Regions from separate parts of the Streptomyces sp. NPDC005898 genome, predicted to be linked through region 2. Evidence: riboswitches for the same ligand, from Rfam matches in the RefSeq annotation. Region 2 holds a riboswitch; the other holds the start of a gene.

Region 1 (14,896 bases), on a different contig from region 2:
GTGGCGGCCCAGGGGCCCGGCATCACGCTTGCCGTCGAGGACAAGAAGGGGGCGATCGAGGCGGACATGCTTCTCGACGCCATTCAGGAGCTGCGCGCCGCGGGCGCGGAGGCGATCCAGATCAATGACGTGCGCGTGGTGGCCAGCACGCATCTGTCGGACGCCGGCCGCGGCGGCGTGCGTGTGGACGGCCGCAAGGTCGGCAAGCCGTACCTCTTCAAGGTGATCGGCAAGCCCCAGGATCTGGAACCTGCGCTGAACATCCCGGGCGGCGTGGTGCAGACTCTGGAGAAGGAGCAGGCCACGGTCACCGTGACACGCTCGGAGAAGATCGTCGTGAGTGCCTTGCGACCCGCGAAGCGGCCTGACTACGCTCGGTCGTCCTCCCCGTGAGCGGCGGGAGCATGAGGGCCGCGGGTCAAGGGCATGAGGTTGCGGGGGGTCGGCGCACCAGATGTGTGGTGCGTGGTGGAAACTGTTTGGTGGATACGGACGTTGTGAGGATGTCTGGTTCACCGATGGATGTCGGTGTGTGCAATCAGGGTTCGTCCTGCCCCACGGGCGGGTCTGTTTCGGTCAAGGGGAATCGCCCGTGAAGTTGTTTGCGAAGTTGTTCGGCAAGAGCGCACGTGAGGACAGCGGCAATCCCGCCACTGCCCGGCACCGTGCCCCGCGTCATGGGGACGCGGAGGGACAGGGGGCCGAGCGCCCCATGTTCCGGGACCAGGTGGCTGGTCCAGGGGGTGACAATCCGGGCGGACAGGGCGCGTCGTCCGTTGACCCCGCCGGTCCCGGCCGCATAGGTTTCGGAGAACCGTCGACCTCGAGTTCGGGTGGAGGGTTCGCCTCCGGCCCGCACGGATCGAACGCCGCCGCGGGGCAGCCGCGGCAGGAGGACCCGTCCATGGCCCTGGTGTGTACGAGGTGCGGCAACCGCAACGCCGAGGCGAGCCGGTTCTGCTCCAACTGCGGTGCGCCGCTGCGAGCCGGTGCGGCTCCGGAGCGTGCGTCCGAGACGACGTCGACGATCTCCATTTCCGGTCTCGAGGCCTACGACGCCGAGGTGACGGGGCAGACGCCGTCGCCGGCGCTCTCCCCGGAGGCGCAGGCCGCCGTAGACGCCCTGCCGCTCGGCTCGGCGCTCCTGGTGGTGCGCCGCGGGCCGAACTCGGGCAGTCGTTTCCTGCTCGACGGCGAACTGACCACGGCGGGCCGTCACCCGCAGAGCGACATCTTCCTCGACGACGTGACAGTGTCGCGTCGCCACGTGGAGTTCCGTCGCCTTCAGGACGGTTCCTTCACCGTCGCCGACGTGGGCAGTCTCAACGGCACGTACGTCAACCGGGAGCGCATCGATTCCGTGGCGCTGTCGAACGGCGACGAGGTGCAGATCGGTAAGTACCGGCTGGTCTTCTACGCCAGCCAGCGGAGCGTCGGCATCTGACCCACCCCCCGGGCCTCGTCCGGGGGCCACCCCCCATGGAAGGTCCATGCTTCACACACCGAGTGGTGGTGCCGGCACCGGCACCACCGTCGCGGACCGTCGGCTGATGAGCATCGGCACCGTGCTGAACGTGCTGCGCGACGAGTTCCCCGAGGTCACGATCTCCAAGATCCGCTTCTTGGAGTCCGAGGGCCTCATCGAGCCGCAGCGCACGCCGTCCGGCTATCGCAAGTTCAGCCCGGAAGACGTCGAGCGGCTCGGGCATGTGCTGAGGATGCAGCGGGACCACTATCTGCCGCTGAAGGTCATCCGCGAGCACCTCGAGGCACTGGAGCGCGGCGAGAGGGCCCCGCTGCCCTCTCTGGGCCGTCAGCGGGGCGCGGAAGGCGCCGGGGGCCCGGACGAGGCCGAGAGGCCGACAGCGGCCCGTGTGGGCCGTGCCGAGCTGCTGGCCGTCGCCGAGGTGGACGAGCGGCAGCTCGACGAGTGGGAGACGTACGGCTTGGTCGTCCGCCTGGCGGACGGCGGGTACGACGCGGAGGCCGTCACGATCGCCTCGCTCGTCGTGGAACTGGGCAGGTTCGGCATCGAGCCACGCCATCTGCGGGCCATGAAGGCCGCCGCGGACCGGGAGGCCGGGCTCGTCGACCAGGTCGTCGCACCGCTGCGGCGGCACCGCAATCCCCAGACCAGGGCCCATGCGGAGGCCCGTACCAAAGAGCTGGCGAGCCTCACGGGAAAGCTGCATTCGGCTCTTGTGCAGAGCGCTCTCGGCGTCAGACTGCCCTGAAATACGGGCCCGCACGCGGCGGGCGGACCGTCCCCGGCCGGTACTCGACGGCTGCCCGACTACCCAAACCTGCCGGCCACGTCCTAGGGTTGCTGTGTGAACGAGCTCGACGTCGTAGGTGTCCGGGTCGAAATGCCCTCCAACCAGCCGATCGTGCTCCTGCGTGAAGTGGGAGGCGACCGGTACCTCCCCATCTGGATCGGACCAGGTGAGGCAACCGCCATCGCCTTCGCGCAGCAGGGCATGGCACCCGCACGACCGCTGACGCACGACCTGTTCAAGGACGTGCTGGAGGCGGTGGGCCAGGAGCTCTCCGAAGTGCGCATCACCGACCTGCGCGAAGGGGTCTTCTACGCCGAGCTGGTCTTCGCCAGCGGCGTGGAGGTCAGTGCGCGGCCGTCCGATGCCATAGCGCTCGCACTGCGCACCGGCACGCCCATCTACGGGAGCGACGGCGTCCTGGACGACGCCGGCATCGCGATCCCGGACGAGCAGGAGGACGAGGTGGAGAAGTTCCGCGAGTTCCTCGACCAGATCTCGCCCGAGGACTTCGGCACCAACAGCCAGTGAGCCGCTCTCAGCGGCTCGCTTCGGCCCATTCGGCTAGCCTTTCCCCGCGGCGGGGCACGCGAAACCACTCTCAGGGTGATTATCACTCGGCGTGGCGAGTGTGGCGATCGTTGACGAGCCCCTGGTGACTGCCTACCGTCGAGAAGGCAGGTCAAGGACGGAGGTCGGCGTGAGAAGCAGCGGCGACGGTACGGCGGTGGACGGTCCGTACCCGTTTCACAGCGCGGCCGATCACTCTCCGAAACCGATGGCGGTCCAGGGGAGCGGGGACGCGACGTTCGAGAATTCCGAGCAGATCGGGTATCGCGGTCCGACCGCGTGCGCGGCCGCGGGCATCACTTACCGCCAGCTCGACTACTGGGCCCGGACGGGCCTGGTCGAGCCCAGTGTGCGCGCCGCCGGGGGGTCCGGTACCCAACGGCTCTACAGCTTCCGGGACGTCGTCGTCCTGAAGGTGGTCAAGCGGTTCCTCGACACCGGGGTATCGCTGCAGAACATCCGTACGACGGTGCAGCATCTGCGGGAGCGTGGCTTCCGTGATCTGGAGCGGATGACGCTGATGAGCGATGGGGCGACGGTGTACGAGTGCACGTCGCCCGGCGAGGTCCACGAGCTGCTCCAGGGCGGCCAGGGCATCTTCGGGATCGCCGTGGGCGTCGTGTGGCGCGACGTCGAGGCCGCGCTGTCCCAGCTGCACGGCGAACGGATCGACACGGGGGAGACGCTCGTCGGGCACAACCCCGCCGACGAACTGGCCCGACGGCGCAACCGGGCGGTCTGAGCCCGCGACGGGGGATTGTCAGTGGCGTAGGGCAGCATCGGAGTTGTGAGAAGCGCGCCGACGATTCTGCATCTGGACATGGATGCCTTCTACGCGTCCGCCGAGCAGGCCGCGAAGCCGAGTCTGCGCGGGAAGGCCGTCGTGGTCGGCGGGCTCGGGCCGCGCGGTGTGGTGGCCACCGCTTCCTACGAGGCGCGGCGTTTCGGTGTGCACTCGGCGATGCCGATGGGGCAGGCGCGCCGGCTGGCGCCGAACGCCGCCTATCTCGTGCCGCGCTTCGGGCTGTACCGGGAGATCAGCGAGCAGGTGATGGGGCTGCTGCGCGAGCTGTCGCCGCTGGTGGAGCCGCTCAGCCTGGATGAGGCCTTCGTGGACCTGGAGGCGGGTGGCGTCGCCGATGACGAGCGCTCGGCCCGGGCGGTGGGCGAGCGGCTGCGGGCGGACATCAGAGCGGTGACCGGCCTGACCGGCTCGGTGGGCCTCGCCGCGTCCAAGATGCTGGCGAAGATCGCCTCCGAGGAGGCCAAGCCGGACGGCCTGGTGCTGATAGCCCCGGGCACGGAGCGGGCGCTGCTGGGGCCGATGTCGGTGCGTACGCTGCCCGGCGTGGGGCCTGCCACCGGAGACCACCTGCGGCGGGCCGGGATCACCACGGTCGAGGAGATCGCGGAGGCGGGAGAGGACGAGCTGGTGCGGCTGCTCGGCAAGTCGCACGGCGTCTCGCTGTACGCCATGGCCCTGGCGCGCGACGAGCGGCCCGTGGTCGCCGAGCGGGACACCAAGTCGGTCAGTGTCGAGGACACGTACGACGTGGACATCCACGACCGAGTGCGGGTCAGGGGAGAAGTGGCCCGGCTGGCCGACCGGTGCGTGCAGAGGCTGCGGGCGGCGGGGCACTCGGGGCGGACCATCGTGCTGAAGGTGCGGCGCTTCGACTTCTCGACGCTGACCCGGTCCGAGACGCTGCGGGGACCCACCGACGACCCCGCAGTGGTGCGGGAGGCCGCGGCGCGGCTGCTCGAGTCCGTGGACACCACGGGCGGGGTGCGGTTGCTCGGGGTAGGGGTCACGGGGCTCGCGGACTACACGCAGGAGGACCTCTTCGCCCAGGCGCAGGCGCAGGCGCAGGTCCAGGCGCAGGCCGCGGAGGCGGAGGTCTCGGCGGTGGAGGGTCCGGAGGGTGCTCCGCCGACGGGGGCGGCGGGGGAGGCGGTGCCGAGGGCTCCGCTTGGCCTAAAGGCCGACAGTGCGGACGCGCAGGAGTCGCCGGTGCCCGCCGAGCGGCGGTGGGCGGCCGGGCACGACGTGCGGCACGCCGAGTACGGCTACGGGTGGGTCCAGGGCAGCGGGCTCGGCCGGGTGACCGTACGTTTCGAGACACCCGGGTCGGCGCCGGGGCGGGTGCGGACGTTCCGGACAGATGATCCGAAATTGTGCCCTGCGGAGCCTTTGCCGCTGGTCGGAGCGGGCTCCTGCGGGGAGGAGGTGGAAGCGGCGGAGGCGGGGTGAGGCTCGGTGCCTCAGGTGGGGTCGGAGCCCGCGATGTGCCCGAAGTCGTGGTCGGGGGGTGGCGGGTGGGGGAGCGTGGTGTCCAGGCCGTAGTGGTGGTAGAGCTGGAGCTCCTGCGCGGGGGAGAGATGGCGGCCCACGCCGAAGTCCGGGGCGTCCTTGATCAGGTCGCGGTCGAAGGGGATGCGCAGGGTGCCGTCGTCGACCAGCTCGCTCGGCTCCAGGGGGACGAAGGCGTCGCGGCTGAAGAGGCCCGTGCGTATGGCCGCCCACTCCGGTTCGCCGGTGGCGTCGTCGAGATAGATCTCGTCGATCGTGCCGATCTTGGCCCCGTTGCGGTCGAACGCCTTGCGGCCGATCAGATTCCGCGGATCGATGTCGGTCTGCACGGGCCCTCCAGCTGTCGCGGGGTCTGGGATGTGGGCATAACTCATCTTTGTCCGCTCGTACTCACTACGAAAGAGCACTTCGGGGCGGGCGGCCACTCGAGGGAACGCCTGTGACCCTCGCTGGTAGGCTGACGAATGGCTGCTGACCCCGTGCGGGAGAGCTCTCCGGGTCACGATCGCCGGAGGCGCCGAAGGAGCAAATCCTCCCCGGAATCTCTCAGGCACCTGTACCGCACGGACGAGGTCACTCTGGAAAGCAGGGCGGGCGTACGGGCGGGCACGTCCCACACCCTTCCTCACCGACGGTGAAAGCCGGGACGGTGCCTTCACGGGCGCGCCCCCGGTGAAGCTCTCAGGTTGAGATGACAGAGGGGGAGGCCGTCCGGGTACCCGCGCCGTGGTACCCCTCGTAGGTCGCGCAGACCAGGAGGCCTCCGCAATGACTGCCACCAATCGCATCCCCCTCTCCGAGCTCGAACAGGGCATCCCCTTCGAGCAGCGGCACATAGGGCCCGATGCGGAAGCGCGGGCGAAGATGCTCGCCCAGGTCGGATACGGCTCGCTCGACGAGCTGACGGCCGCCGCGGTGCCGGATGTGATCAAGAACGCCGAGGCGCTGAAGCTTCCCGGTGCCCGCACCGAGGCCGAGGTCCTCGCCGAGCTGCGCTCCCTCGCGGACCGCAACCAGGTGCTCGACTCGATGATCGGGCTCGGGTACTACGGCACCTTCACGCCGCCGGTGATCCTGCGGAACGTGATGGAGAACCCCGCCTGGTACACCGCGTACACGCCGTACCAGCCGGAGATCTCCCAGGGCCGGCTGGAGGCGCTGCTGAACTTCCAGACCATGGTCGCCGAGCTGACCGGCCTGCCCACCTCCGGGGCCTCGCTGCTCGACGAGGGCACGGCCGCCGCCGAGGCCATGGCCCTGTCCCGGCGCATGGGCAAGGTCAAGGACGGCGTCTTCCTCGTCGACGCCGACACCCTGCCGCAGACCATCGCCGTCATCCAGACGCGTGCCGAGCCCACCGGCGTCGAGATCGTCGTCACGGATCTGCGCACCGGCATCCCGGCCGAGGTCGCCGAGCGCGGTGTCGTCGGCGTACTGGTGCAGTACCCGGGCGCCTCCGGTGTCGTACGCGACATCAAGCCGCTGATCGACGAGGCGCACGAGCTGGGTGCCGTCGTCACCGTCGCCGCCGACCTGCTCGCCCTGACGCTGCTCACCTCGCCCGGTGAGCTGGGCGCGGACATCGCGGTCGGCACGACGCAGCGCTTCGGTGTGCCGATGGGATTCGGCGGCCCGCACGCCGGTTACATGGCGGTGCGCGAGAAGTTCGCCCGCAGCCTGCCCGGGCGGCTCGTCGGCGTCTCCGTCGACGCCGACGGCAACAAGGCGTACCGGCTGGCGCTGCAGACCCGTGAGCAGCACATCCGCCGCGAGAAGGCCACCAGCAACATCTGTACCGCTCAGGTGCTGCTCGCGGTGATGGCCGGAATGTACGCGGTCTACCACGGCCCGGACGGGCTGAAGTCCATCGCGCGGCGCACCCACCGCTACGCGACACTGCTCGCCGCCGGCCTCAAGGAGGGCGGGGTCGAGGTCGTCCACGGCGCGTACTTCGACACGCTGACCGTGCGCGTGCCCGGCCAGGCCGAGCACTTCGTCACCGCCGCCCGTGAGAGCGGCGTCAACATCCACCGCGTCGACGCCGACCACGTCTCGCTCGCCTGCGACGAGACCACCACCCGCCAGCAACTGGCCGCGGTCTGGAGCGCCTTCGGCGTCGAGGCCGACGTCGACGCGCTGGACGCCACCGTCTCGGACACGCTCCCCCAGGGCCTGCTCCGCACCGACGAGTACCTCGCGCACCCGGTCTTCCACCAGTACCGCTCCGAGACCTCGATGCTGCGCTACCTGCGCAAGCTGGCCGACCGCGACTACGCGCTCGACCGCGGCATGATCCCGCTGGGCTCCTGCACCATGAAGCTCAACGCGACCACCGAGATGGAGCCGGTCACCTGGCCCGAGTTCGGGCAGCTGCACCCGTTCGCGCCCGCCCAGCAGGCGCAGGGCTACCTCACGCTCATCCGTGAGCTGGAGGAGCGCCTCGCCGAGGTGACCGGGTACGACAAGGTCTCGCTCCAGCCCAACGCCGGGTCGCAGGGCGAGCTGGCGGGCCTGCTGGCCGTCCGCGGCTACCACCGGGCCAACGGCGACGACCAGCGCACCGTCTGCCTCATCCCGTCCTCCGCGCACGGCACGAACGCGGCGAGCGCCGTGATGGCCGGCATGAAGGTCGTCGTCGTGAAGACCGCCGACGACGGTGAGATCGACGCCGACGACCTGCGTGCGAAGATCGCCAAGCACCGCGACGAGCTGGCCGTGCTCATGATCACGTACCCCTCGACGCACGGTGTGTTCGAGGAGCACGTCGCCGACATCTGCGCGGAGGTGCACGAGGCCGGCGGTCAGGTGTACGTCGACGGCGCGAACCTCAACGCGCTGGTGGGTCTCGCCAAGCCGGGGCACTTCGGCGGCGACGTCTCGCACCTGAACCTGCACAAGACCTTCTGCATCCCGCACGGCGGCGGCGGTCCCGGGGTCGGCCCGGTCGGTGTGCGCGAGCACCTCGCGCCGTACCTGCCGAACCACCCCCTGCAGCCCGCCGCGGGCCCGAAGACCGGTGTCGGCCCGATCTCCGCCGCGCCGTGGGGCTCCGCCGGAATCCTGCCGATCTCCTGGTCGTACGTGCGTCTCATGGGCGGCGAGGGGCTCAAGCGCGCCACCCAGGTCGCGGTGCTCTCCGCGAACTACATCGCCAAGCGCCTGGAGCCGCACTACCCGGTGCTCTACACGGGCCCCGCCGGGCTCGTCGCGCACGAGTGCATCATCGACCTGCGGCCGATCAGCAAGGCGACAGGCGTCAGTGTCGACGACATCGCCAAGCGGCTCATCGACTACGGCTTCCACGCCCCGACCATGTCGTTCCCGGTCGCGGGGACGTTGATGATCGAGCCGACGGAGAGCGAGGACCTCGCCGAGATCGACCGGTTCTGCGACGCGATGATCGCCATTCGCCGGGAGATCGAGAAGGTGGGTTCCGGCGAGTGGGCCGCCGACGACAACCCGCTGCGGAACGCGCCGCACACCGCGGCCGCGCTCGGCGGTGACTGGGAGCACGGTTACAGCCGTGCGGAGGCCGTCTTCCCGGCCGGTGTCGTCGCGTCCGACAAGTACTGGCCGCCGGTCCGCCGGATCGACCAGGCGTACGGCGACCGGAACCTCGTCTGCTCCTGCCCGCCGCTGGATGCTTACGAGGACTGATGACGGGGCCCGGGTCACGGGCATGCGTCGGGGCCGGTGCGGAGAGTCTCTCCGGGCCGGCCCCTCGGTCTTTCGGTGTGCTGTACGTGCCGTGTGCGGTGTCAGGCGGCCGTCATGATCCGGTCGGTGCCCAGCGGTCGGTGCGGGGCGATGATCTGGCCGTCCGGCAGCAGCTCACCGGTGTCCTCGAAGAGCAGGACGCCGTTGCACAGCAGGCTCCAGCCCTGTTCCGGGTGGCTCGCCATGAGGAGCGCGGCTTCCCGGTCGGCGGAGTCGGCTGTCGGGCACGGTGGTTGGTGCTGGCACATGGAAGGGTTCTTTCGCTGCGGTGAGATGGCTGTGACGTCGGTCCTGTGGCTCGATGCGGTATGCATGACCGCCCCCCCCGTTGTAGTCGGTCCGATCCCAGTGTTGCCCTCCGGGCGTCAATCCGCAGGGATTTTGCTGCAGCGGTTCTTACTGATTGATGACGTATCACCCGCCCGGCCGGTTCAGCCCAACTCCGGCTTCTCTTCGGGTGGTTCACCCATGGCCCGTCCGGGCTAGTCCACCTGGGTGGGGGCGGCGTCGTGCCCCGCGGCCGAGGGGGGGGCGGCGGGGCACGAGTGGGCGCGGGGGCGCGGGTGTCAGGCGGGCGAGCCCAGCAAAGGGGACGGGGTCGACGGGGTCAGCCGGTGGGCCAGGACGGGCAGCAACTCGGCGACGCGATGCGGGCGATGGGCGGCGATGCCGGGCGGGGCGGGGGCGAGGGGCACGAGCAGATCGGCGGCGTCGAGCGGGGCGTCGGTGCCCTCGTCCGTGCAGTCGCGGTGCAGCCAGAGGGTGAGCATGTAGAGCTCCGGCACGGAGAGCAGCCGGGGTTGGCAGGGCGTCGGCATGGTCTCGGCGTGCCGCAGGGCCCGTTCCGTGGAGGCGATGTAGGGGCCCTCGAAGAAGTGCGAGAAGGCCCAGCCGTCGGGGGTGAGCATGGTGTCCGCCGCGGCGAGGGCGCGCTCCCCGCCGCGGATCATGAAGCGCCAGCCGGTGAGGCGGGTGGGAGAGGTGCCATCGGCGGTGGCGCGGCCCAACACATGCAGGGGCAGCGGGAGTTCGGGGGCCACGGTTCCCTGGGCGGCACGCAGTGCCGGGGTGCGGGCTTCGCGTACGGCGGTGGGGGAACCGAGTGCCGCGAGAACGCTGCGCAGGGCTGGCGCGGGGGCCGGGAGGACATGCAGCGGCATGGTGGGTCGCCTCTCTCGTTCGACAGGCACAGCGGGGCGGGGGCAGGTGCGTGACGGCGCTGTCAGCTCTGGGTCAGAGGGGCGGGGGCCGGGGGACCGCGAGCGCCAACTCTCTGCCTAGATTGCGGAGTTTATACGAGACGTGTTCGAACCATGTTTCAGCTAGACGTACTCGATATTGCGGGCAAGGAGATATCCGGTCGCCCTCACGAGGAGTTCATCCCGATTTCATCGGGGCCCCACTTGTGTGACCTCGCATTTCGCCGGGGAAGCGGTCGGCCGATTCCCATCGGTCTTTTTGACCACACTCTCCGGAACGGAACCTGCGCTTTGCCGCATGCCGCGTGAATGTGCCTCGCGCCCACGCGTCGAGCGTACTGGTTCAACGGCCGGAAGGGGGCGTTATCGATCACATTGCCTGGGCATCATCCCCCGTACACAGCGGCCGGACCCTTGGCTGCCCATGCGAGGAGGGACGCTTCGATGGGGGAGAAGGTCGTGGCGGGCGCGTTCGACCTGTCCGATCGCCACCAGTACCGCGTCAAGCTCCGGGCGTGCCTGGCGGGGCTGGAGCGATTGTTGGAGGAGGAGCGCTTCGACCGGCCCAGGAATCTGATGGGCATGGAGATCGAGCTGAATCTAGCGGGGCCCGACGGTCTGCCGAGAATGTTGAATGCGCAGGTTCTCGAGCGTATCGCGAGCCGGGATTTCCAGACGGAACTCGGAATGTTCAATCTGGAAGTGAACATCGCCCCGCACCGGCTCGGCGGGCGCGTTCTCGACCGGCTCGCCGAAGAAGTGCGCACGGGACTCAACTACGCCCACAGGAAAGCGAACGAGCTGGGCGCCGGCATCGTCATGATCGGCATACTCCCGACGGTGAACCGAGCCGACATGGTCTCCGCGAACCTGTCCGACGTGGACCGCTACGCCCTGCTGAACGAGCAGATAGTGGCGGCGCGCGGGGAGAGTTTCGCCTTGGACATCGAGGGCGTGGAGCGGCTGACCTGCACCTCGGCCTCGATCGCGCCGGAGGCGGCCTGCACGTCCGTGCAACTGCATCTCCAGGTCACCCCGGGCCGGTTCGCCGATGTGTGGAACGCGGCGCAGGCCATCGCCGCGGCGCAGGTGGCCGTGGGCGCCAACGCGCCGTTCCTGTTCGGCCGCGAGCTGTGGCGCGAGTCGCGGCCCCCGCTGTTCCTGCAGTCCACCGACACGCGCCCGCCCGAGCTGCAGGCCCAAGGGGTCAGGCCGCGCACCTGGTTCGGGGAGCGGTGGATCAGCGGGCCCCTGGAACTCTTCGAGGAGAACCTCCGCTACTTCCCCGCTCTGCTGCCCCTGATGGACGTGGAGGACCCGCTGGGCGTCCTCGACGCGGGCGGAGTGCCGCAGCTCGGCGAACTCGTCCTGCACAACGGCACCGTCTACCGCTGGAACCGGCCGGTGTACGGCATCGCCGACGGCGTCCCGCATCTGCGCGTCGAGAACCGCGTGCTGCCCGCCGGGCCGACCGTCACCGACGTCATCGCCAATGTCGCGTTCTACTACGGGCTGGTGCGGGCGCTGGCCGAGGAGGCGCGGCCCGTGTGGACCCGGCTGCCCTTCGAGGCCGCCGCCCGGAACTTCGACGTGGCGTGCCGCCACGGCATCGACGCCCGGCTGCGGTGGCCCCGGCGCGGCCGACTCGGAGGGACCGTCGAGGTGCCTGCCGTCGATCTCGTACGCGACGAACTGCTGCCGCTCGCGGCCGCCGGGCTCGACGCGTGGGGGGTGGAGCCGGCTGACCGGGATCTGTACCTCGGGGTGATCGAGGAGCGGTGCCGGCGACGGGTCAACGGCGCGTCGTGGCAGGCGGCGACGTACCACCGCGCCCTGGAGGGCGGACTCACCAGGGAGGCCGCCCTGGCCGAGACCACGCGGCGCTACTGCCGGCTGATGCATGAGGGGGAGCCGGTGCATACGTGGCCCGTGGGGCTCCTCGGATCGGCGGGGCGGGCGGGCTGAGGGGGCGGTCCTGGTCCGCCGCAGCGACGTGTACTCCTTCGGTGGTTCCTGGCGGGACGATGCCGTATGCCTGAACGTCGGCGCTGATGGGGCTGTTGCCGGTGTGTCTCCCGTGACTGGTAGTGATGTCCTCCTGTCGTGCGGTCCTCGCGCCTCCTTCCGAGACCCTGGTGGGCGAGGATGGGCACGAGGCGGGATCACTCAATTGGAGGCGTAAGTGCACGTGGAGCCGGGGCCGATGGCCGGTTCTCTTTCAGCGGCCGGGCCGACGCGGCGGACCCTGCGGAACGAGACGCTGCTCGTCCTGGCCCTGTCGCTCGGGGCGAGTGGTGTGTCGGCCCTGATCAGCTTTGTCGGGTCGGTCACCAGGCCGGGTGGTCTGAAGGACCAGGCGGCCACGTTGAACGCGTCGGCGGCTCCGGGGCGGCCGTGGCTCGACCTCGCGTGGCAGTTGTTCGGGATCGCCAGCGCGTTGGTGCCGGTCGCGCTGGTCGCCCACTTCCTGCTGAGGGAGGGCGCGGGCTTCCGCACGATCGGGTTCGACCGGGCGCGGCCCTCGCCGGACCTGGGGCGGGGCACGGCGATCGCGGCGGTGATCGGCAGCACGGGGATCGCCTTCTACCTCGCGGCGCGTGGGCTCGGCTTTAACCTCACGGTGGTGCCGGAGGCGCTGCCGGACGTGTGGTGGAAGTACCCGGTCCTCGTGCTCTCCGCCGTGCAGAACGCGGTCCTGGAGGAAGTCATCGTGGTCGGCTACCTGCTGCGCAGGCTCGGGCAGTTGGGGTGGACGCCCATGGCCGCGCTGATCGGCAGTTCGGTGTTGCGCGGTTCGTACCATCTGTATCAGGGCGTCGGCGGGTTCCTCGGGAACGTGGTCATGGGCGTGGTCTTCGCCCTGCTCTACCGCCGGTGGGGGCGGGTCGGGCCGCTCGTCGTCGCCCATTCGCTGCTGGACATCGGGGCGTTCGTCGGTTACGCGCTGCTCGCGGGGAAGGTGGGGTGGCTGCCGACGCCTTCGTGAGGGGCGGCCCTACGGGGACACACGATTTCGTCGTACGTCCCCGTGAGGGCCATATGGGGATGCCGGGATCACCGGATGCTGGGGCCGCCGGTTGCCGGTGCCTCCGGTGGCCGGCGCCGTCAGGCGAAGAGCCGGCCCTCGATGACCGTGACCGCGCGGCCCGTCAGGAGGGTGCGGTCCCCGCGCAGCTCGGTGCGGACCAGGCCGGTGCGGGGCGAGGCCTGGAGGCCCGTCAGCTCGGCGCGGCCGAGGCGCTCGGACCAGAAGGGGGCGAGCGCCGTGTGCGCGCTGCCCGTCACCGGGTCCTCGTCGATGCCGACGCGCGGGAAGAAGCAACGCGAGATGAAATCGTAGCCACGGGACGGGTCCTCGGCGCGGGCCGTGGCGATGATGCCGCGTTCGGAGTGGCGTACGAGGGCCTTGTGGTCCGGGGTGAGCGCCCGGACCGTCTTCTCGTCGGCGAGCTCCACCAGCAGGTCGCCGATGTACGGGCCGGTGTCGAGCGCGGCGAGCGGTTCGGCGCCCAGCGCTTCGGCGACGCCGTCCGGGATGGCGGTCGCGGTGAGCGGGGCGGTCGGGAAGTCGAGGGTGAGGGAGCCGTCGTCGTGGGCCGTCGCCGTGAGGACGCCGCTGCGTGTCGCGAAGCGGACGGGGCCCGGCGTGTCACTGGTGGCGCCGGTGGTGTTCAGGACGTGGGCGGTGGCCAAAGTGGCATGGCCGCAGAGGTCGACTTCGGTGGTCGGCGTGAACCAGCGCAGCGCCCAGTCCGCTTCACCGCCCTCGGGGAGGCGGTGGGCGAAGGCGGTCTCGGCGTGGTTGACCTCCCTGGCCACGTGCTGCAGCCAGGTGTCGTCGGGGAAGGCGTCCAGGAGCAGGACCCCGGCCGGGTTGCCGGCGAAGGGGCGGTCGGTGAAGGCGTCGACGATGCGGAGCTGCTGGGAAGTCGGCATGGAACTGACGGTAGAGGGCCGTCGGGGAGGAGGGGTAAGGCCAATTGGGGGTGGGTGGACTGGATTGTTGGACTGGTTTGGTGGTGCGAGTCGGTGGGGTGGGGAGGCCGGACTGCGTTAATGGGCCAGTTGAGGCTGCGGCTGCGCCCGTGGTTGCTGCTGCGGCTGACCGGCCTATTGCGGGGCGAGGGGCCCGCCCATTCGTCAGGAGAGGTAGTGCACGCGTCCCTCGTCATCCATGTCGAGGGGCCCGTCGGGGATGACGCAGAACTCGTTGCCCTCGGGGTCGGCCATCACCAGGAACCCGCCGTCGTCGTACTCCTCCAGGCGGCGCCCGCCGAGCGCCTCGATCCGCTGTTGCTCGGCGGCCGGATCGGCGGAGGTGAGGTCGAAGTGCAGGCGGTTCTTGCCCGGCTTGGGCTGCTCGCCCTGCTGGAAGCCGATGCCGAGGCCGTGCTCGCGCCGCAGCCACACGTAGGGGCCGATGCGGCTCACGATCGGCCTGCCGAGCAGCTCGGACCAGAAGGCGGCGAGCCGCTCGGGGTCGGCGGCGTCGACGATGAGGGCGTGGATCTGCGGGGGTGAGTCCGTCATGCCTCGATCTTCTCAAGGGAGGGGCTTGGTGGGATGGGAAGCGGGATTGGTCCGGCTGGACCAAGCTTCAGCGTGAACCGACACGGGGTGCGGCCGCCGAGTCACCAGCCGGCGGCAAAGCTCGGCGCCGTCGGGGCGGCCAAGGGGGTGCGCGCATCGCGCCGTGAACATCGTGACGATCGGATTGGCTTGGGGCGAGGCTGGGCTGCGGGCCTCAGCTCTGGTCGAACGAGATCCAGACGTCGGGCGGCAGGTCCGGTCGGTGGCTCACTGGCCTGCGCTCCTCCGTCCACGCG
Region 2 (14,896 bases):
AAAACCCGCGAGAGAGGCGCAGGGTATGCGCTCAGGCCTCGGGCGTGCGGTCCGACGGAGCGGGACCGTCGGTGTGCGTGATGCGTATCCGCTGGTGAGCGGAGCTTGATCATAGGCACAGCGGTCCGTGGAGCGACAGTGCGATCTCGAATAATGAAGGTAAAGAGATTGTTGAATGCACGTTTCTTGAAGGGGGCTCAACCAAGGCGCGAACTTGCGGTGTTGGCGGCCCGGCCCAGTCATCTCCCCTGCCGGATCAGTCGAGTTCGGCGGCGAGGCGCCGGCGGTCGATCTTGCCGTTCGCGTTGGTCGGCAGCCGCTCGGCCCAGATGAACCGGCTCGGCACCATGTACGGCGCCAACTTGACGCGCAACTCCTTGGTCAGTGCGGCGGGCGAGGTGCGCTCCCCGGTGTAGACGGCGACCAGCCGACCGCCGTTGCCGCCCGAGGCCTGGTGCACCACGACCGCGTCCTCGACGCCCGGCGCCGCCCGCAGTTTCGCCTCGATCTCCGGCAACTCCATGCGGTAGCCGCGGAACTTGACCTGCTGGTCCAGCCGGCCCCGGTGGACGAGCACCCCGTCCTCCTCCACCGAGACCACGTCCCCGGTGCGGTACCAGTCGCTCTCGGCCGGCTCGTGCCCCGCCGGCGGGTGGAAGCGCCCGATGTTGTCCGACGGGTCGAAGTAGCCGTCGAACCGCTGCGGGCCGCGCACGCACAACTCGTCGTCCAGCAGCGTGTACTCCATCGCGGGATGCGGCGTGCCGATGGGCACCGAGCCGTTGCTCGTCGTCGGCCACTGATCCCGATCGGCGGGCAGCCGGTACGAGGTGACGGTCACCGTCAGCTCGGTCGGGCCGTACACGTTGTCGATCGTGCTGCCCGGCGCGGCGTCGGCCCACACCCGGGCCTGCTCGAAGGTGAGCTGCTCGCCGCCGAACAGGCTCCGGCGCAGGCCGGGCATCGCGCCGGGCGGCAGCAGCTTCAGCCGGTTCGCGAGCGTCACGACGTAGGGCACGGAGAACCAGTGCGTGATCCCCCGGGCGCCGACGAAGGCGGCCGGGTCCAGGACCTCGGCGGCGCTCGGCACCACGAGGGCCGCGCCACCGGCCCAGCACACGAACAGGTCGAACACCGACATGTCGAAGGTGAGGTCGGAGATCTGGGAGAACCGGCAGCCCGGCGCGCTCTCGTACCGGTCGACGTGGTGCCGTACGTAGTCCACGACGTTGCGGTGGCGGATCGGCACCCCCTTGGGGCGCCCCGTCGAGCCGGACGTGAACACGATGTACGCGACGTCGTCGGCACTGCCGGCGCAGGGGCCCGGGGCGGGGCCCGTCGAAGGAGCCGTCAGCGTGCGGTCGCTCTCCACGAGCGTCGCCACCGAAAGGCGCTTGGCCGACTCCCTCGCGGCGGCCACCACGGCCGCGTCCAGCCCCTCGTCCACCAGGAGCAGCCCGAGCCCGGCCTGTTCGGCGATCGACTCGATGCGCTGCGGCGGGAACTTCGGGTTCAGCGGCACCACCGTCGCACCCCTGCGCAGGATCGCCAGATACCCCGCGTAGGCGGCGAGGCTCCGCGACGCCAGCAGCCCGACGCGCGCGCCGGGGCCGACGGTGAGACGGCCGGCGAGGCCGTCCACGACGGCGGCCAACTCGGCGTAGGTCAGGACGTGTTCGTCGACCTCCAGCGCCGTCTCGGCCGGGTGCCGGCGGACGGTGTCGAGAAACGACGCGTACAGCGTGCTCATGCGGATGCGGTGTCCTTCCCAGGAGCGGTTTCATGACGCAGCAGCAGCGCCGAGAAGAGGCCGGAGGCGAGCACGAGCGCGCCGAACGCGACCCAGCCCGTGCTGCCCGCCGCGACCACGAGGACCATGGCGGTCGGGCCGGCGATCTCCGTCGCCGGTGTGGACATGTCGAAGGTGGTGAGGTACTCGGCGCGGCGGTCCACCGGCGCCAGGTCGAACGAGATCACCCACCAGCTCGCGGTGTCGGCCATCTCCCCGAAGCCGACCAGGGCGGTCCCCGCGCACAGCAGCAGCGCGGCCGTCCCCGCCCCGACGTGCGAGGCCAGCGCGAACCCCGCCATCCCCACGCAGGTCAGCGCGCAGCTGACCAGCAGGGCGCGCCGGGCGGCGGCGAGGTTCGTCACGCGCGCGGAGATCGCGACCTGGAACAGCACCACGAGGAGCGTGTTGACCCCGAGCAGCAGTCCCGCGATCCAGCGCGGCGCCTCGGTCTCGGTGACCACCCACAGCGGCAGGCCCACGGTCAGCACCCCGGACGCGACGATCCCGCAGACGCTGCGCAGGCCGGTCAGCGTCATGTACCGCACGTCGCCGAGCGCCCCGTGCCGCGTCGTCGCGGCGGGGGGCGCCGTGCCGGGCAGCCCGGCCTCGATCCGTGCCACGAGCGCGGCGCTGACGAGGAAGGTCAGTACGTCGAAGAGGAAGGCCGCCTGGAAGGCGGACCGGCCGCCCCCGGCGATCGCGACCGCGGACAGGCCCGCCGCCGCGGTGAAGCCGAGGTTGCCGAGCGCGCGGCGGATGCCCAGCACCTCGGTGCGGGCCTCGTCCGGCACCGCCTCGGCGATGATCACCTGGTACATGGCGTAACGTCCGGCCTCCGCCACGCCGTTCAGGATCAGCAGGGCGCCGATCGGCACCACCCCGGAGGTGAAGGGCAGGACGCCGATCAGCACCGCGCGGATCAGGTTGGAGCCGATGGCGTAGCGGCGCGCGCCGATCCGGGGCATCAGCCGGCGGGCCGGCAGGGTCGCGAGCAGGCCCCCGGCCGCCGCCAGCGTCAGACAGCCGGCGACCTCGGCCTTGGTCAGACCGGCCGGGCCGACGAGGAACAGGGTCAGCAGACCGAGCGCGATCCCGTTGCCCGCAGAGTCGATCAGCGCCTGCCGGGCCAGCGTGCCGCGGGCGCCCGGCCGGCCCAGCTCGGTCAGCCAGCCGGGCAGCCGGCCGCGGCCCGGCGGGGGTGGCACGGCGGCGTCCTCGACCGACGGCGTGAGGGTCATCTACCGCGCCCCGACTTCACCGGCGAGCAGGTCCGCCGCCGCTATCAGCCAGCGGGCGATGGTCGCGTCGTTCGGCGCCTCGAGGAGCTGGAAGTGTTCGAGGCGGATGCCCCAGCAGTGGCCGGCGTCGAGGGCCGGGGCCCAGGCCGGTTCCGGCGCGCAGGGCGCCCACACCGTCTCCGTGGCGCCCGGCACGCTCTCGTCGGCGGCCACGCTGCGGAGCATGGCCCGGCGGTCGTCCGGGTGGTGCCGCACCGGCTCCCACCCGCCGAGGATCGCGGCGTTGGCGGCGTACACCTCCCACGCCTCCTCGACCTCGTCGGCGCCCGCGTTCTTCGGCAGGGTGCCGGCCTCGGCCGCGGCGGCGGCGACGGCCGCGAAGTCCCGCTCGCCCGCCGCGTCGATGAACTCGGCGGGTTCCCGGGCCGTGATGCGCCAGCCGACGCGCACGAACACCTCGAAGGTGGCGGTGAGCGACAGGGCCGGGTCGCCGGGGGAGGGCGGGTCGATCTGCAGCGCCGACACCCGCTCGTGCCCGATCCGCGCGGCGAGGGCGGCGGCGACCTCGTGGGCGAAGACACCGCCGAGGGAGTACCCGGCCAGCACGATCTCGTCGAAGTCCGTCGCCCCTTCGCCGATCAGAGCGTCCGCCAGGCCGTCGGCGACGGCCCGCATGCCCTCGCGCGAGAGGGCCGCCGGGGTCTCGCAGGCCCAGACCGCGTCGGCCAGCGGCAGCAGGCGCGCCATGCTCGCGTAGCGGGTCACGGCGCCGGACTGCGGCGGCAGGAAGCACCACAGGCGGCCCGCGCCGGCGTTGCGCAGCCGCACGACGGTGCGCCCGGTCGTGTGGTGGGCGGCCGGCACGGAACCCTCGTCGATCAGCAGCGCCGTCACCAGGCCGGCCTGCGACGGGGAGCGGTAGACGTCCTGGATGCGCACCGAGCGGCCCAGCTCCTCCTGGAGGTGCTCGATCATCTCCACGGCGGCGAGCGAGTCACCGCCCACCTCGAAGAAGCTGACGTCCGCCGACTCGGGCTCCTCGCCCAGCACCTCGCTCCAGGCCCGGCGGACGGCCTCGGTGACGACGGCCTCGGCCGAGGGGGTGTTCAGGGTGGTGACGGTCACGCGTACCTCCAGGTGATGTGGCGATCGATGTGTCGTTCCACGGCCGCCGAGCGGTGCGCCAGCTCGTCCAGGTCGGCCGCCTCCAGCCATACGTCGACCACCCGGCCGATCGAGCCGCGCCGCCAGTCGACGGCGGAGCCGGGGGCGAGGACGCGTCCGGCGCCGAAGACGCCCGGCATCCGGCGCAGGTCGGCGAGGCCGGTGATGCCCTCGACCGCGGTCGCCGCCATGGGGGGCTGCACCCACCGGACCATGGCCACCTGCTCGGCGGGACGGATCAGTTCGGCCACGCGCGCCGCCTTGGCGCCGGCGGCGATCTCGACGGCGAGGCTCACCACGTCGGCCACCCCGGCCCGCGGGACCAGGCGTTCCAATGAGCCGCCGAGCCGGCCGTTGACCTCGATGACCTGCGGGCCCTTCGGGGTCACCTTGATCTCGGTGTGGGTCAGGCCGGTGGTCACACCGAGGGCCCGCACCGCCCGCAGGGCCAGCTCGCGGACCTCGGCGCCGAGATCCCCGTCCAGGGTCAGGGGGTGGACCAGGCCGCGTTCGCGCACCGGCGGTGCCAGGGGCAGCCGGCCCGTCATGCCGAGGCAGCGGGCCTCCCCGTCGGCCAGGGCGTGCTCCACGGACAGATAGTCGGCGAGCCACGACCCGGGCAGCCGGCCGGCGCCGACGATCGCCTCTTCGAGGACGCAGCGCCGGCCGGCGACGAGGTCACCGGTGTGCGCCCGCAGGTCGGCGAAGCTCTCCAGGTAGAAGGTGTCCCGGCTGGAGGCCCCCGCGTCGGGCTTGAGCACCGCCGGGTAGACCGACTCGGCGAGGTGCGCGGGCAGCTCACCCTCGAACGAGAACGAGGTGGTGGAGACGTGCCCCGCGCCCTGCTCGTTGAGCCGGCGCCGCTGGGCGGCCTTGCTGGTCAGGAAGGCGCAGGTGGCGGCGGTGTGACAGGGCAGTTCGAAGTGGGCGCCGATCCAGGAGGCGAGTGGCAGCAGCACGTCGACGAAGGCGACCACGCCCCTGGGCCGGTACCGCTCCAGCTCGGTGAGCAGCGCCGCGTCCCCCTGGCTGCCCGAGACCACCGGCCCCAACTGCCCCAGCAGGGACAGCACGGTCGGGGGCAGTGGCTCCGTGGGGTCGACGACGAAGACGGCACCGCCGAACGGCGCCGCCGCTCCGGCGATCCGGTGCGGGCTTGCCGCGCCATGAGCGTACGGAACGATGATCACTGGCAGTGGCCCCCATTGCGCTGCCTGGGCCCGATCTCGCGGGCGGTGATGACGATGCCGCGTCACGGGCCGGGTACTGAATGCCGGCGACAGGCGAGAACGTAGCAGCAGCTTTTGAGGAAAACAGCCGGATGTCTCGCTTTCCGAGACGGTCTCACCGACGTTTTGAGGGAGAGCCAAAAGGATGGCGGCCGGGTGGCCCGGCGGCCCTGCGGACGGCGTCCACCGATCCTGGGGAACGCCATTTCCCTCTCGTCCGGCGCCGGAAAAGGAGGCCTTTCCGAGAAAAGAGCGCGTACGTGGGGCGGAGTCCGCGCCGAGTGAATTCGAGATGTCCCGTCGTCGACCGCGACGACGGGATCACCTCGCGGAGCGCCTCAGCACTCGATGATGTTCACCGCGAGCCCGCCCCGGGCCGTCTCCTTGTACTTGACGGACATGTCGGCGCCGGTGTCCTTCATGGTCTTGATGACCTTGTCGAGGGACACCTTGTGGGAGCCGTCGCCGCGCATCGCCATCTTGGCGGCGGTGACGGCCTTCACGGCCGCCATGCCGTTGCGCTCGATGCACGGGATCTGCACGAGGCCGCCGACCGGGTCGCAGGTCAGGCCGAGGTTGTGCTCCATGCCGATCTCGGCGGCGTTCTCCACCTGCTCGGGGGAGCCGCCGAGGACCTCGGCGAGGGCGCCCGCCGCCATCGAGCAGGCGGAGCCGACCTCGCCCTGGCAGCCGACCTCGGCGCCGGAGATGGAGGCGTTCTCCTTGAAGAGCAGGCCGATCGCCCCGGCCGCGAGCAGGAAGCGGACCACGCCGTCCTCGTCGGCTCCGGGGATGAAGTTCATGTAGTAGTGCAGGACGGCCGGGATGATGCCCGCGGCGCCGTTCGTCGGGGCGGTCACGACGCGGCCGCCGGCGGCGTTCTCCTCGTTGACGGCCATGGCGTAGAGCGTGATCCACTCCATGGAGCGGGCCTGCGGGTCGCCCTCGGCGCGCAGCTGGCGGGCCGAGTTCGCCGCGCGGCGGCGCACCTTCAGACCGCCCGGCAGGATGCCCTCGCGGGACATGCCGCGGGAGACGCAGGCCTGCATGACGCGCCAGATGTCCAGGAGGCCCTCGCGGATCTCCTCCTCGGTGCGCCAGGCCTTCTCGTTCTCCAGCATCATCGCGGAGATGGACAGACCGGTCTCCCGGGAGAGCCGCAGCAGCTCGTCGCCGGTGCGGAAGGCGTACTTCAGGACGGTGTCGTCCGGCACGATCGGGTTCTCGCCCGAGCCGCCCTCCTGCTCCAGGACGGTCTCGTCGACGACGAAACCGCCGCCCACGGAGTAGTACGTCTTCTCCAGGACGAGGGCGCCGTCACGGTCGTACGCGAAGATCGTCATGCCGTTGGCGTGGTACGGCAGGGCCTTGCGGCGGTGCAGCACCAGGTCCGTGTCGAAGTCGAAGTCGATCTCGTGCACGCCGAGCAGGCTGAGGCGGCCGCTGCTCTTGATCGCCTCGACGCGGCCGTCGGCGGACTCCACGTCGACGGTGCGGGGCGACTCGCCCTCCAGGCCGAGCAGGACGGCCTTGGGGGTGCCGTGCCCGTGGCCGGTGGCGCCGAGCGAGCCGTACAGCTCGGCCCGTATCGCGGCGGTGTGGGCCATGAGGCCCTCGTTCTTGAGGCGGCTCGCGAACATGCGGGCGGCCCGCATCGGGCCGACCGTGTGGGAGCTGGACGGGCCGATGCCGATCGAGAACAGGTCGAAGACCGAGATGGCCACGGGAGACTCCAATGGTTTTGGTGGACGCCCCGTCCGCCGGGGTGGTGCGGAGATCGGGGCGTGCGCCGGGCATGAGCGGGGGCACCGCGCTCACTGTGTTCAGTTCCAGTGTGCGCGGTGCCCCGGAGTTACGTACGAAGGAAAGCGTACGAAATGACTACAGGCTGGGGTACAGGGGGTGCTTGTCGGCCAGGGCCGAGACCCGGGCCTTCAGGGCGTCCGCCTCGAAGCCGGGCTTGAGGGCCTCGGCGATGATGTCGGCGACCTCACGGAAGTCGTCCTCCTGGAAGCCGCGCGTGGCGAGCGCCGGGGTGCCGATCCGCAGGCCCGAGGTGACCATCGGGGGGCGCGGGTCGTTCGGGACCGCGTTGCGGTTGACCGTGATGCCGACCTCGTGGAGGCGGTCCTCGGCCTGCTGCCCGTCCAGCTCGCTGTCGCGCAGGTCCACCAGGACCAGGTGCACGTCGGTGCCGCCGGACAGGACGTCGACGCCGACGGCCTTCGCGTCGTCCTGGACCAGGCGCTCGGCCAGGATGCGGGCGCCGTCCAGGGTGCGCTGCTGGCGCTCCTTGAACTCCTCGCTCGCGGCGACCTTGAAGGAGACCGCCTTGGCCGCGATCACGTGCTCCAGCGGGCCGCCCTGGAAGCCGGGGAAGACCGCGGAGTTCAGCTTCTTCGCGAAGTCCTTGTTGCGGGCCAGGATGATGCCGCCGCGCGGGCCGCCCAGCGTCTTGTGCGTGGTGGAGGTCACCACGTCCGCGTGCGGCACCGGGTTCGGGTGCAGCCCGGCGGCGACCAGACCGGCGAAGTGCGCCATGTCGACCCACAGGTACGCGCCGACCTCGTCGGCGATCCGGCGGAACTCGGCGAAGTCCAGCTGCCGCGGGTAGGCGGACCAGCCCGCGATGATCACCTTCGGGCTGTTCTCCTTGGCCAGGCGCTCGACCTCGGCCATGTCGACCAGGCCGGCCTCGTCCACGTGGTACGCGACCACGTTGAACTGCTTGCCGGAGAAGTTCAGGCGCATGCCGTGGGTGAGGTGGCCGCCGTGCGCCAGGTCCAGGCCGAGGATCGTGTCGCCGGGCTGGGCGAGCGCGAAGAGGGCGGCCTGGTTGGCGGAGGCGCCGGAGTGCGGCTGGACGTTGGCGTACTCGGCGCCGAACAGCTCCTTGACGCGCTCGATCGCGAGTCGCTCGGTGACGTCGACGTGCTCACAGCCGCCGTAGTAGCGGCGGCCGGGGTAGCCCTCGGCGTACTTGTTGGTGAGGACGGTGCCCTGGGCCTCCATGACGGCGACCGGAGCGAAGTTCTCCGAGGCGATCATTTCCAGGGTCGACTGCTGGCGGTGCAGCTCGGCGTCGACGGCGGCGGCGACGTCCGGGTCCAGCTCGTGCAGAGGGGTGTTCAGAAGCGACATCGGGATGATCCTTAGCTGCCGGAGAACTCGGTGTACTCGTCCGCGGAGAGCAGGTCCTTCGGCTCCTCCGCGATCCGGACCTTGAAGAGCCAACCGCCCTCGAAGGGAGCCGAGTTCACCAGCGACGGGTCGTCCACGACGTCCTGGTTGGCCTCGACGACCTCGCCGCTCACCGGCGAGTACAGGTCGCTGACGGACTTGGTCGACTCCAGCTCGCCGCAGGTCTCGCCCGCGGTCACCGTCTCACCGACCTCGGGAAGCTGCACGAAGACGACGTCACCGAGCGCGTTGGCCGCGTGCTCCGTGATGCCCACCGTCGACACGCCCTCTTCGGCGTCCGACAGCCACTCGTGCTCCTTGCTGTAGCGGAGCTGCTGGGGGTTGCTCATGACCTGAATTCTCCTGTACGCGGGTGGGTGCTGCGGAACGGGAAAGGTGTGCGGGGGGTCACTTCCGGCGCTTGTAGAAGGGCAGCGCCACGACCTCGTACGGCTCGTGCGTACCGCGGATGTCCACGCCCACGCCGGGCGTGCCCGGGGCGGCGTGCTCCGCGTCGACGTACGCCATCGCGATCGGCTTGCCCAGCGTCGGGGAGGGGGCGCCGGAGGTGACCTCGCCGATGACCTGGCCGTCCGCGACGACGGAGAAGCCCGCACGCGGCACGCGGCGGCCTTCGGCGACCAGGCCGACCAGCTTGCGCGGCGGGGCGCTCTCGGCGCGCTCGGCGGCGGCCGCGAGCGCCGCGCGGCCCACGAAGGTGTCGGCCTGCGAGGTCTTGTCGAACTTCACCACCCGGCCGAGACCGGCGTCGAAGGGCGTGAGGGCGGCGGTCAGCTCGTGCCCGTACAGCGGCATGCCCGCCTCCAGGCGCAGCGTGTCGCGGCAGGAGAGGCCGGCCGGCACCATGCCGGCGGGCGTGCCCGCCTCCATCAGCGCGTTCCACAGCTTCTCCGCGTCACCGGGGGCGACGAAGAGCTCGAAACCGTCCTCGCCGGTGTAGCCCGTGCGGGCGATCAGGGCGGGGACGCCCGCGACGGTGCCGGGCAGGCCCGCGTAGTACTTCAGGCCGTCCAGGTCGGCGTCGGTCACCGACTTCAGGATGCCGGGGGACTCGGGGCCCTGGACGGCGAGCAGCGCGTAGGCGTCGCGGTCGTCGCGGACCTCGGCGTCGAAGCCCTCGGCGCGGGCGCTCAGCGCGTCGAGCACGACCTGGGCGTTGGAGGCGTTGGCGACGACCAGGTACTCGCTCTCGCCGAGGCGGTAGACGATCAGGTCGTCGAGGATGCCGCCGTCCTCGGCGCAGATCATGGTGTAGCGGGCGCGGCCGACACCCACCGAGCCGATGTTGCCGACCAGCGAGAAGTTCAGCAGGTCGACGGCCTCGGGGCCGGTGACGGTGATCTCGCCCATGTGGGAGAGGTCGAAGAGGCCGGCCTTGGTGCGCACGGCGTTGTGCTCGTCGCGCTCGCTGCCGTAGCGCAGCGGCATGTCCCAGCCCGCGAAGTCGGTCATGGTCGCGCCGAGCGCACGATGCACGGCATCGAGGGCGGTGAGGCGGGGGGCAGTGCTCATGAGGGAACTCCCAGGGCATGACGGGCGAGGTCGATCCTCCCCATCTGTCATCGGAACCTGAGAGGTTCGCCGCGAGCGTCCCGACATGCGGGACGGACGGCTTGCACCTTGGGTGGAGCCGGCGTGCCGGCTCGCTTTTCAGATGTGCCTCGCCCGCGCGGTACGGGGCCTGAGAGATTCAAGGGAGGGACTTGCTCCTTCGGCGCCCCGGGCCCATGCGTGCTGGTCCGGGAACTCTCCCGCGCGGATTCAAACGGCCGGTATGGAGTTGGCGCGCACATCATTGCACGCGGCCGGGGCCAGGGGGACTGGTGGTCCGGCCGCGGGGGGTCCGGCACGGGCTCCGGAAATTTCCCTTGTGCCGCATTACCTTCTCTTTACACTTGCCGGGGAAAGCAGTACGTGACCGCTATGGGGAGGCCGATCACGGTGCGCAGCAGGACGAGCGTCCACGCCATGACCACGGGGATGGCGCTGCCGAAGCAGGCTGCCGCCCCGGCCCGGGAGGGCTGCGGCCCGCTGCCCGTGCCCGTCGTCCGGGACCTGCGGCAGCGGGGCGGGCACAGCCCCCACCGCCTCACCTTCGACGAGGGTGACCTGGTCGTCGTCTCCGGGCTGCCCGGCGGCGGGAAGTCCACGCTGATGCGCCAGGCCGTCACGGGCCCCCGCGTCGACTCCCAGGACACCCGCGACGCGTGGGCCGCCCGCATGCCCGCCCCGCTGCCGTACGCGCTCTACCGCCCCCTGGTCCGCCTCGCGCACTACACGGGCCTGCGCCGCGTCCTGCGGTCCGGCGCCGGCGTCGTCGTGCACGACTGCGGCACCCAGCCCTGGGTGCGCCGCTGGCTGGCCCGCGAGGCCGCCCGACGGGGCAGGACACTGCACCTGCTCCTGCTCGACGTGCCGGCCGACACCGCCCTCCAGGGCCAGCGCGAGCGCGGCCGGGGCGTGTCCCGGTACGCCTTCGCGCGCCACCGCAGGACGGTCGGCCGGCTGGTCGGCGCCGCCGAGCGGGGCGACCTGCCGCGCGGCTGCGGGTCGGCGGTGCTCCTGGACCGGGCGGCGGCACAGGTGCTGCGGGCCGTCTCCTTCGACGGCCGGGGGATCGCCTTCGACCGCTGAGGGCGGCCGACGTTAGGGTTCAGCCGCAGGCTAAGCGGTCGCGAGCAGGGGTTGGACAGATGAACTTTCCGGCGCAGGCACACGCCCATCCGTACGGGGGATGGCCGGGCAACGAACTGGAAGAGGTCCTCGCGGCCTGCCTCGGCGCCCCCGCCCCGGCGGGCGGCCGCATCGTGGAGGTCCTCGGCCGCAGCCACCTCTGGGTCCCGCTGCCGAACGGCGGCGGCCCCGACAGCCGCACCCTGGACCTGCCCACGCTGGAGATCGACGGCCAGGCCTACGTCCCCGTCTTCACCTCCGAGCAGCAGTTCCGCCAGGCCCTCGGCGACGCGGCGGACCGCATGGGCTGCACGGTGGCGCCCGCCGTGGAGTTCGCCCGGGGCCTGCCACCGCAGCTGGGCATCGCGCTGAACCCCGAGGGCACCGTCGGCGTCCCGCTGCCGCCGGCCGCCGTGGCCGAGCTGTGCCGGGCGGGGCGCACCCCGCTGGACGGGCCGACCACCGGCGGCCGGGTCCGCCTCTTCGAGCCGGACTGGCAGGAGGACCCGGTGGACTTCCTCGCCGCCGCCGCCGGGGAGTTCGAGGCGACGGGCGTCGTCCTCACCGCCCGCCGCTGCCTGGCCGCCGTCGAGACGGACGAGCCGACCCTGTTCGTCGGCGTCGAACTGGCCACCTGGGAGGGCCCGGCCCGCGAGCTGCCGATGGAGGCCCTCGGCCGCGCCCTCGGCCGGGTCCCGGTGGCCTGGCCGGTCAACCTCGTCCTGCTGGACGTGGCGCAGGACCCGGTGGGCGACTGGCTGCGCGCGAAGGTGCGGCCGTTCTTCCAGCGGCACGCCTGAGCCCGCGCCGGTCGGGGCGCGATGTGAAGCGCGTACGTCAAGTCCGCGCCCGCCTCGCCGCTTAAGCTGGTTCCATGGCCCGGCCGGGGCGGTGCGGGTTCGTAGTGAAGGGGCGGTAACGGGTGAGTGCGTCGGGCACGGCTGCGGCCGATGGGGCCTCCCCTGGACGAGCTGGCTCAAGTCCTCGGGGACAGGTCGAGCAGATGCTGCGCCAGGTGACGCCGGGGCGCTACGACGCGTACGAGGCACTGCTGCGCGCGCTCGCCGCCGACCAGCTGTGGATGCTCCTGTGGCACGGCCAGGCCGGCTCGCCCGACGCCCAGTACGGCACCATGGAGGTCGAGGGCCTCGGCTACGCCCCCTGTGTGACCTCCGCCCAGGAGCTGTCCGCCAGCGGCTGGAACCGCAGCTACGAGGTGGTGCGCGGCGTCGACGTCGCCCGCACCCTCTACCCCGACCACTACGGCCTGTGGCTCAATCCGCACGCCCCCGGCGGCGGCGTCGGCATCCCCTGGCTGGATCTGCGCCGCATCGCCACCGGCCTCGACCTGCTGCCCGCCGGACCGCTCAGGCTGACCGAGCCGAGCATCGAGCTGCCCCAGTTCTACGCCCTGTTGACGCAGAACGCGCACCGCACGCCCGTCGTGCGCTCCCTGCGCCGCGCCTGGGTCCAGCCCGTGCTCGGCGCGCCCCACCTGGCCATCGGCCTGGACGTGTACGACACCTCGCCGCCCTCGGTGGAGGCGGTGCGGGCGATGATGCGCCAGTCCATCCCCGCCGTGCCGGAGGGCCTGCCCGTCTCGACGGTCGCGATGTCGGACGACTACGACCCGGTCACCCTGTGGCTGCGGGCCAACGCCCGCCCCTTCTACGACCGCGAGGCCCAGGCGGCCCCCGCCCCGGCCGGCGGTTACGGCTACCCCGCGCAGTACTGAACAGCGCGAACGGACGCGATGTCCGTTCTGATGCGGGTGGGGCCCTATGGGCGCCCGTGAAGCGTTGCACCCCAACTGCCCCGTGTTCGACCCTCGTTCAGCCGCGTCCGGATAACGGAACACCTCGATCAGCATCACGGTTGCGCATCCATTCACCAACAAGACTGGTAACAGCTCGCAGCCTGGATGAAGACTCCCGCTCCAAGGGGCCTTCGCCCCTGTGCACGACGGACTGATCACGTCGCTACAGCGGCAAGTGCGGGCCGGTCACCACCGGTTGAGAGGGGTCCCTGCCACGATGACGGCACCATTGCATGACACACCTGCGGACGCGGACCCGACCGAGGACGTCGCTCCCGCAGTTGGTGCAGGGGTGAAGAAGGTCGAGGGCCGGTCCCTCAAGCAGATCGCCTGGAACCGCCTGAAGCGGGACAAGGTCGCCCTCGCGGGCGGCATCACCGTGGTGCTCCTGGTCCTGGTCGCCGTCTTCGCGCCCCTGATCGTGAGCCTGCTCGGGCACCCGCCCAACGACTTCCACCAGGAAGAGCTCGACGAGCTGACCAACCTCCCCAAGGGCGCGCTCGGCGGCATGAGCGGCGACTTCCTCTTCGGCGTCGAGCCCAACAAGGGCCGCGACGTCTTCAGCCGCATCGTCTACGGCGCGCGGATCTCGCTCCTGGTGGCCTTCCTCGCCGCCATCGTCGCCGTGGTGCTCGGCACCCTCTTCGGGATCATCGCCGGCTACTTCGGCGGCTGGATCGACGCGCTGATCAGCCGGGTGATGGACGTACTGCTCTCCTTCCCGCAGCTGCTCTTCATCATCTCCCTCGTCTCCGTCCTGCCCGACGACCTGCTCGGCCTGACCGGTTCCAGCGTGCGCGTCGCGATCCTGGTCCTGGTCATCGGCTTCTTCGGCTGGCCCTACGTCGGACGCATCGTCAGGGGGCAGACCCTCTCGCTGCGTGAGCGCGAGTACGTGGAAGCGGCCCGCAGCCTCGGCGGCGGAAAGCGCCACATCCTCTTCCGCGAGCTGCTGCCCAACCTGGTCGCCCCGATCACCGTCTACGCGACGCTGATGATCCCGACCAACATCCTCACGGAGGCGGCCCTCAGCTTCCTCGGCGCCGGTGTCCGGCCGCCCACCGCCTCCTGGGGCGGCATGCTGCGCGACGCGCTGGAGACGTACGAGCACGATCCGATGTTCATGGTCTTCCCGGGCGTGACGATCTTCATCACGGTCCTGGCCTTCAATCTCTTCGGTGACGGGCTGCGCGACGCGCTCGACCCGAAGGGGACGCGCTAGCGGTCCCCGACCGACTTGCCCCTGCCGCATGTCAGGTGGCTCTATCCATGGTTCTCCGGCAGCTCAAGGCCAGGGACCGCGAATCTCGGAGGTTACGAGAAAATGCCCACAGTTTCCTCGAAACGACGGCTCACCGCTGGTGCGGCCCTCGTGGTCGCGGCGCTGGTGACCACCACGGCGTGCGGCGGCGGTGACGGTGACGACGGCGACTCGAAGGGTGCCGGCTACAACGCGGCGCTCGACAAGGTCGCCAACCCGTCCAAGAAGAAGGGGGGCACGCTGAGGATGGTCGGCAAGCAGGACCTCGACTCGGCCGACCCCCAGCGCGCCTACTACGGCATGTCGTGGGACTTCATGCGCTTCTACACCCGGCAGCTGGTGTCCTACGACACCAAGCCGGGCAAGGCGGGCACGAAGCTGGTCCCGGACCTCGCCACCTCCACGGCGAAGATCTCCGACGACGGCAAGACCTACACGTACAAGCTGCGGGATGGCCTGACCTGGGAGGACGGCTCCAAGCTGACCTCCAAGGACATCAAGTACGGCATCGAGCGCTCCTGG

Evidence for each region. Region 2 has a riboswitch for glycine ahead of gcvT (glycine cleavage system aminomethyltransferase GcvT). Riboswitches for the same ligand answer to the same signal wherever they lie in the genome.
Region 1: linked by a shared signal. The riboswitch ahead of gcvP (aminomethyl-transferring glycine dehydrogenase) and the one ahead of gcvT (glycine cleavage system aminomethyltransferase GcvT) in region 2 are both predicted to bind glycine.

What each region holds. Positions count from the first base shown of each region.
Region 1 covers NZ_JBEXWC010000017.1:127,662-142,557, reverse strand. The annotation lists gene ABZ385_RS22865 (DUF881 domain-containing protein) at 1-393, shown strand, start outside; gene ABZ385_RS22860 (FHA domain-containing protein) at 455-1,444, shown strand; gene ABZ385_RS22855 (MerR family transcriptional regulator) at 1,491-2,234, shown strand; gene ABZ385_RS22850 (bifunctional nuclease family protein) at 2,331-2,804, shown strand; gene ABZ385_RS22845 (MerR family transcriptional regulator) at 2,974-3,585, shown strand; gene ABZ385_RS22840 (DNA polymerase IV) at 3,631-5,094, shown strand; gene ABZ385_RS22835 (PRC-barrel domain-containing protein) at 5,106-5,483, opposite strand; glycine riboswitch at 5,627-5,726, shown strand; gene gcvP (aminomethyl-transferring glycine dehydrogenase) at 5,923-8,811, shown strand; gene ABZ385_RS22825 (DUF5999 family protein) at 8,913-9,119, opposite strand; gene ABZ385_RS22820 (hypothetical protein) at 9,438-10,031, opposite strand; gene ABZ385_RS22815 (glutamate--cysteine ligase) at 10,515-12,035, shown strand; gene ABZ385_RS22810 (type II CAAX endopeptidase family protein) at 12,274-13,056, shown strand; gene ABZ385_RS22805 (PhzF family phenazine biosynthesis protein) at 13,176-14,006, opposite strand; gene ABZ385_RS22800 (VOC family protein) at 14,211-14,600, opposite strand; gene ABZ385_RS22795 (GNAT family N-acetyltransferase) at 14,815-14,896, opposite strand, start outside.
Region 2 covers NZ_JBEXWC010000031.1:15,718-30,613, reverse strand. The annotation lists gene ABZ385_RS29665 (amino acid adenylation domain-containing protein) at 257-1,750, opposite strand; gene ABZ385_RS29660 (MFS transporter) at 1,747-3,030, opposite strand; gene ABZ385_RS29655 (phosphopantetheine-binding protein) at 3,031-4,155, opposite strand; gene ABZ385_RS29650 (hypothetical protein) at 4,152-5,384, opposite strand; gene ABZ385_RS29645 (L-serine ammonia-lyase) at 5,762-7,147, opposite strand; gene glyA (serine hydroxymethyltransferase) at 7,305-8,564, opposite strand; gene gcvH (glycine cleavage system protein GcvH) at 8,576-8,953, opposite strand; gene gcvT (glycine cleavage system aminomethyltransferase GcvT) at 9,012-10,136, opposite strand; glycine riboswitch at 10,285-10,388, opposite strand; gene ABZ385_RS29625 (AAA family ATPase) at 10,593-11,258, shown strand; gene ABZ385_RS29620 (enhanced serine sensitivity protein SseB) at 11,318-12,097, shown strand; gene ABZ385_RS29615 (enhanced serine sensitivity protein SseB C-terminal domain-containing protein) at 12,301-13,032, shown strand; gene ABZ385_RS29610 (ABC transporter permease) at 13,331-14,335, shown strand; gene ABZ385_RS29605 (ABC transporter substrate-binding protein) at 14,438-14,896, shown strand, end outside.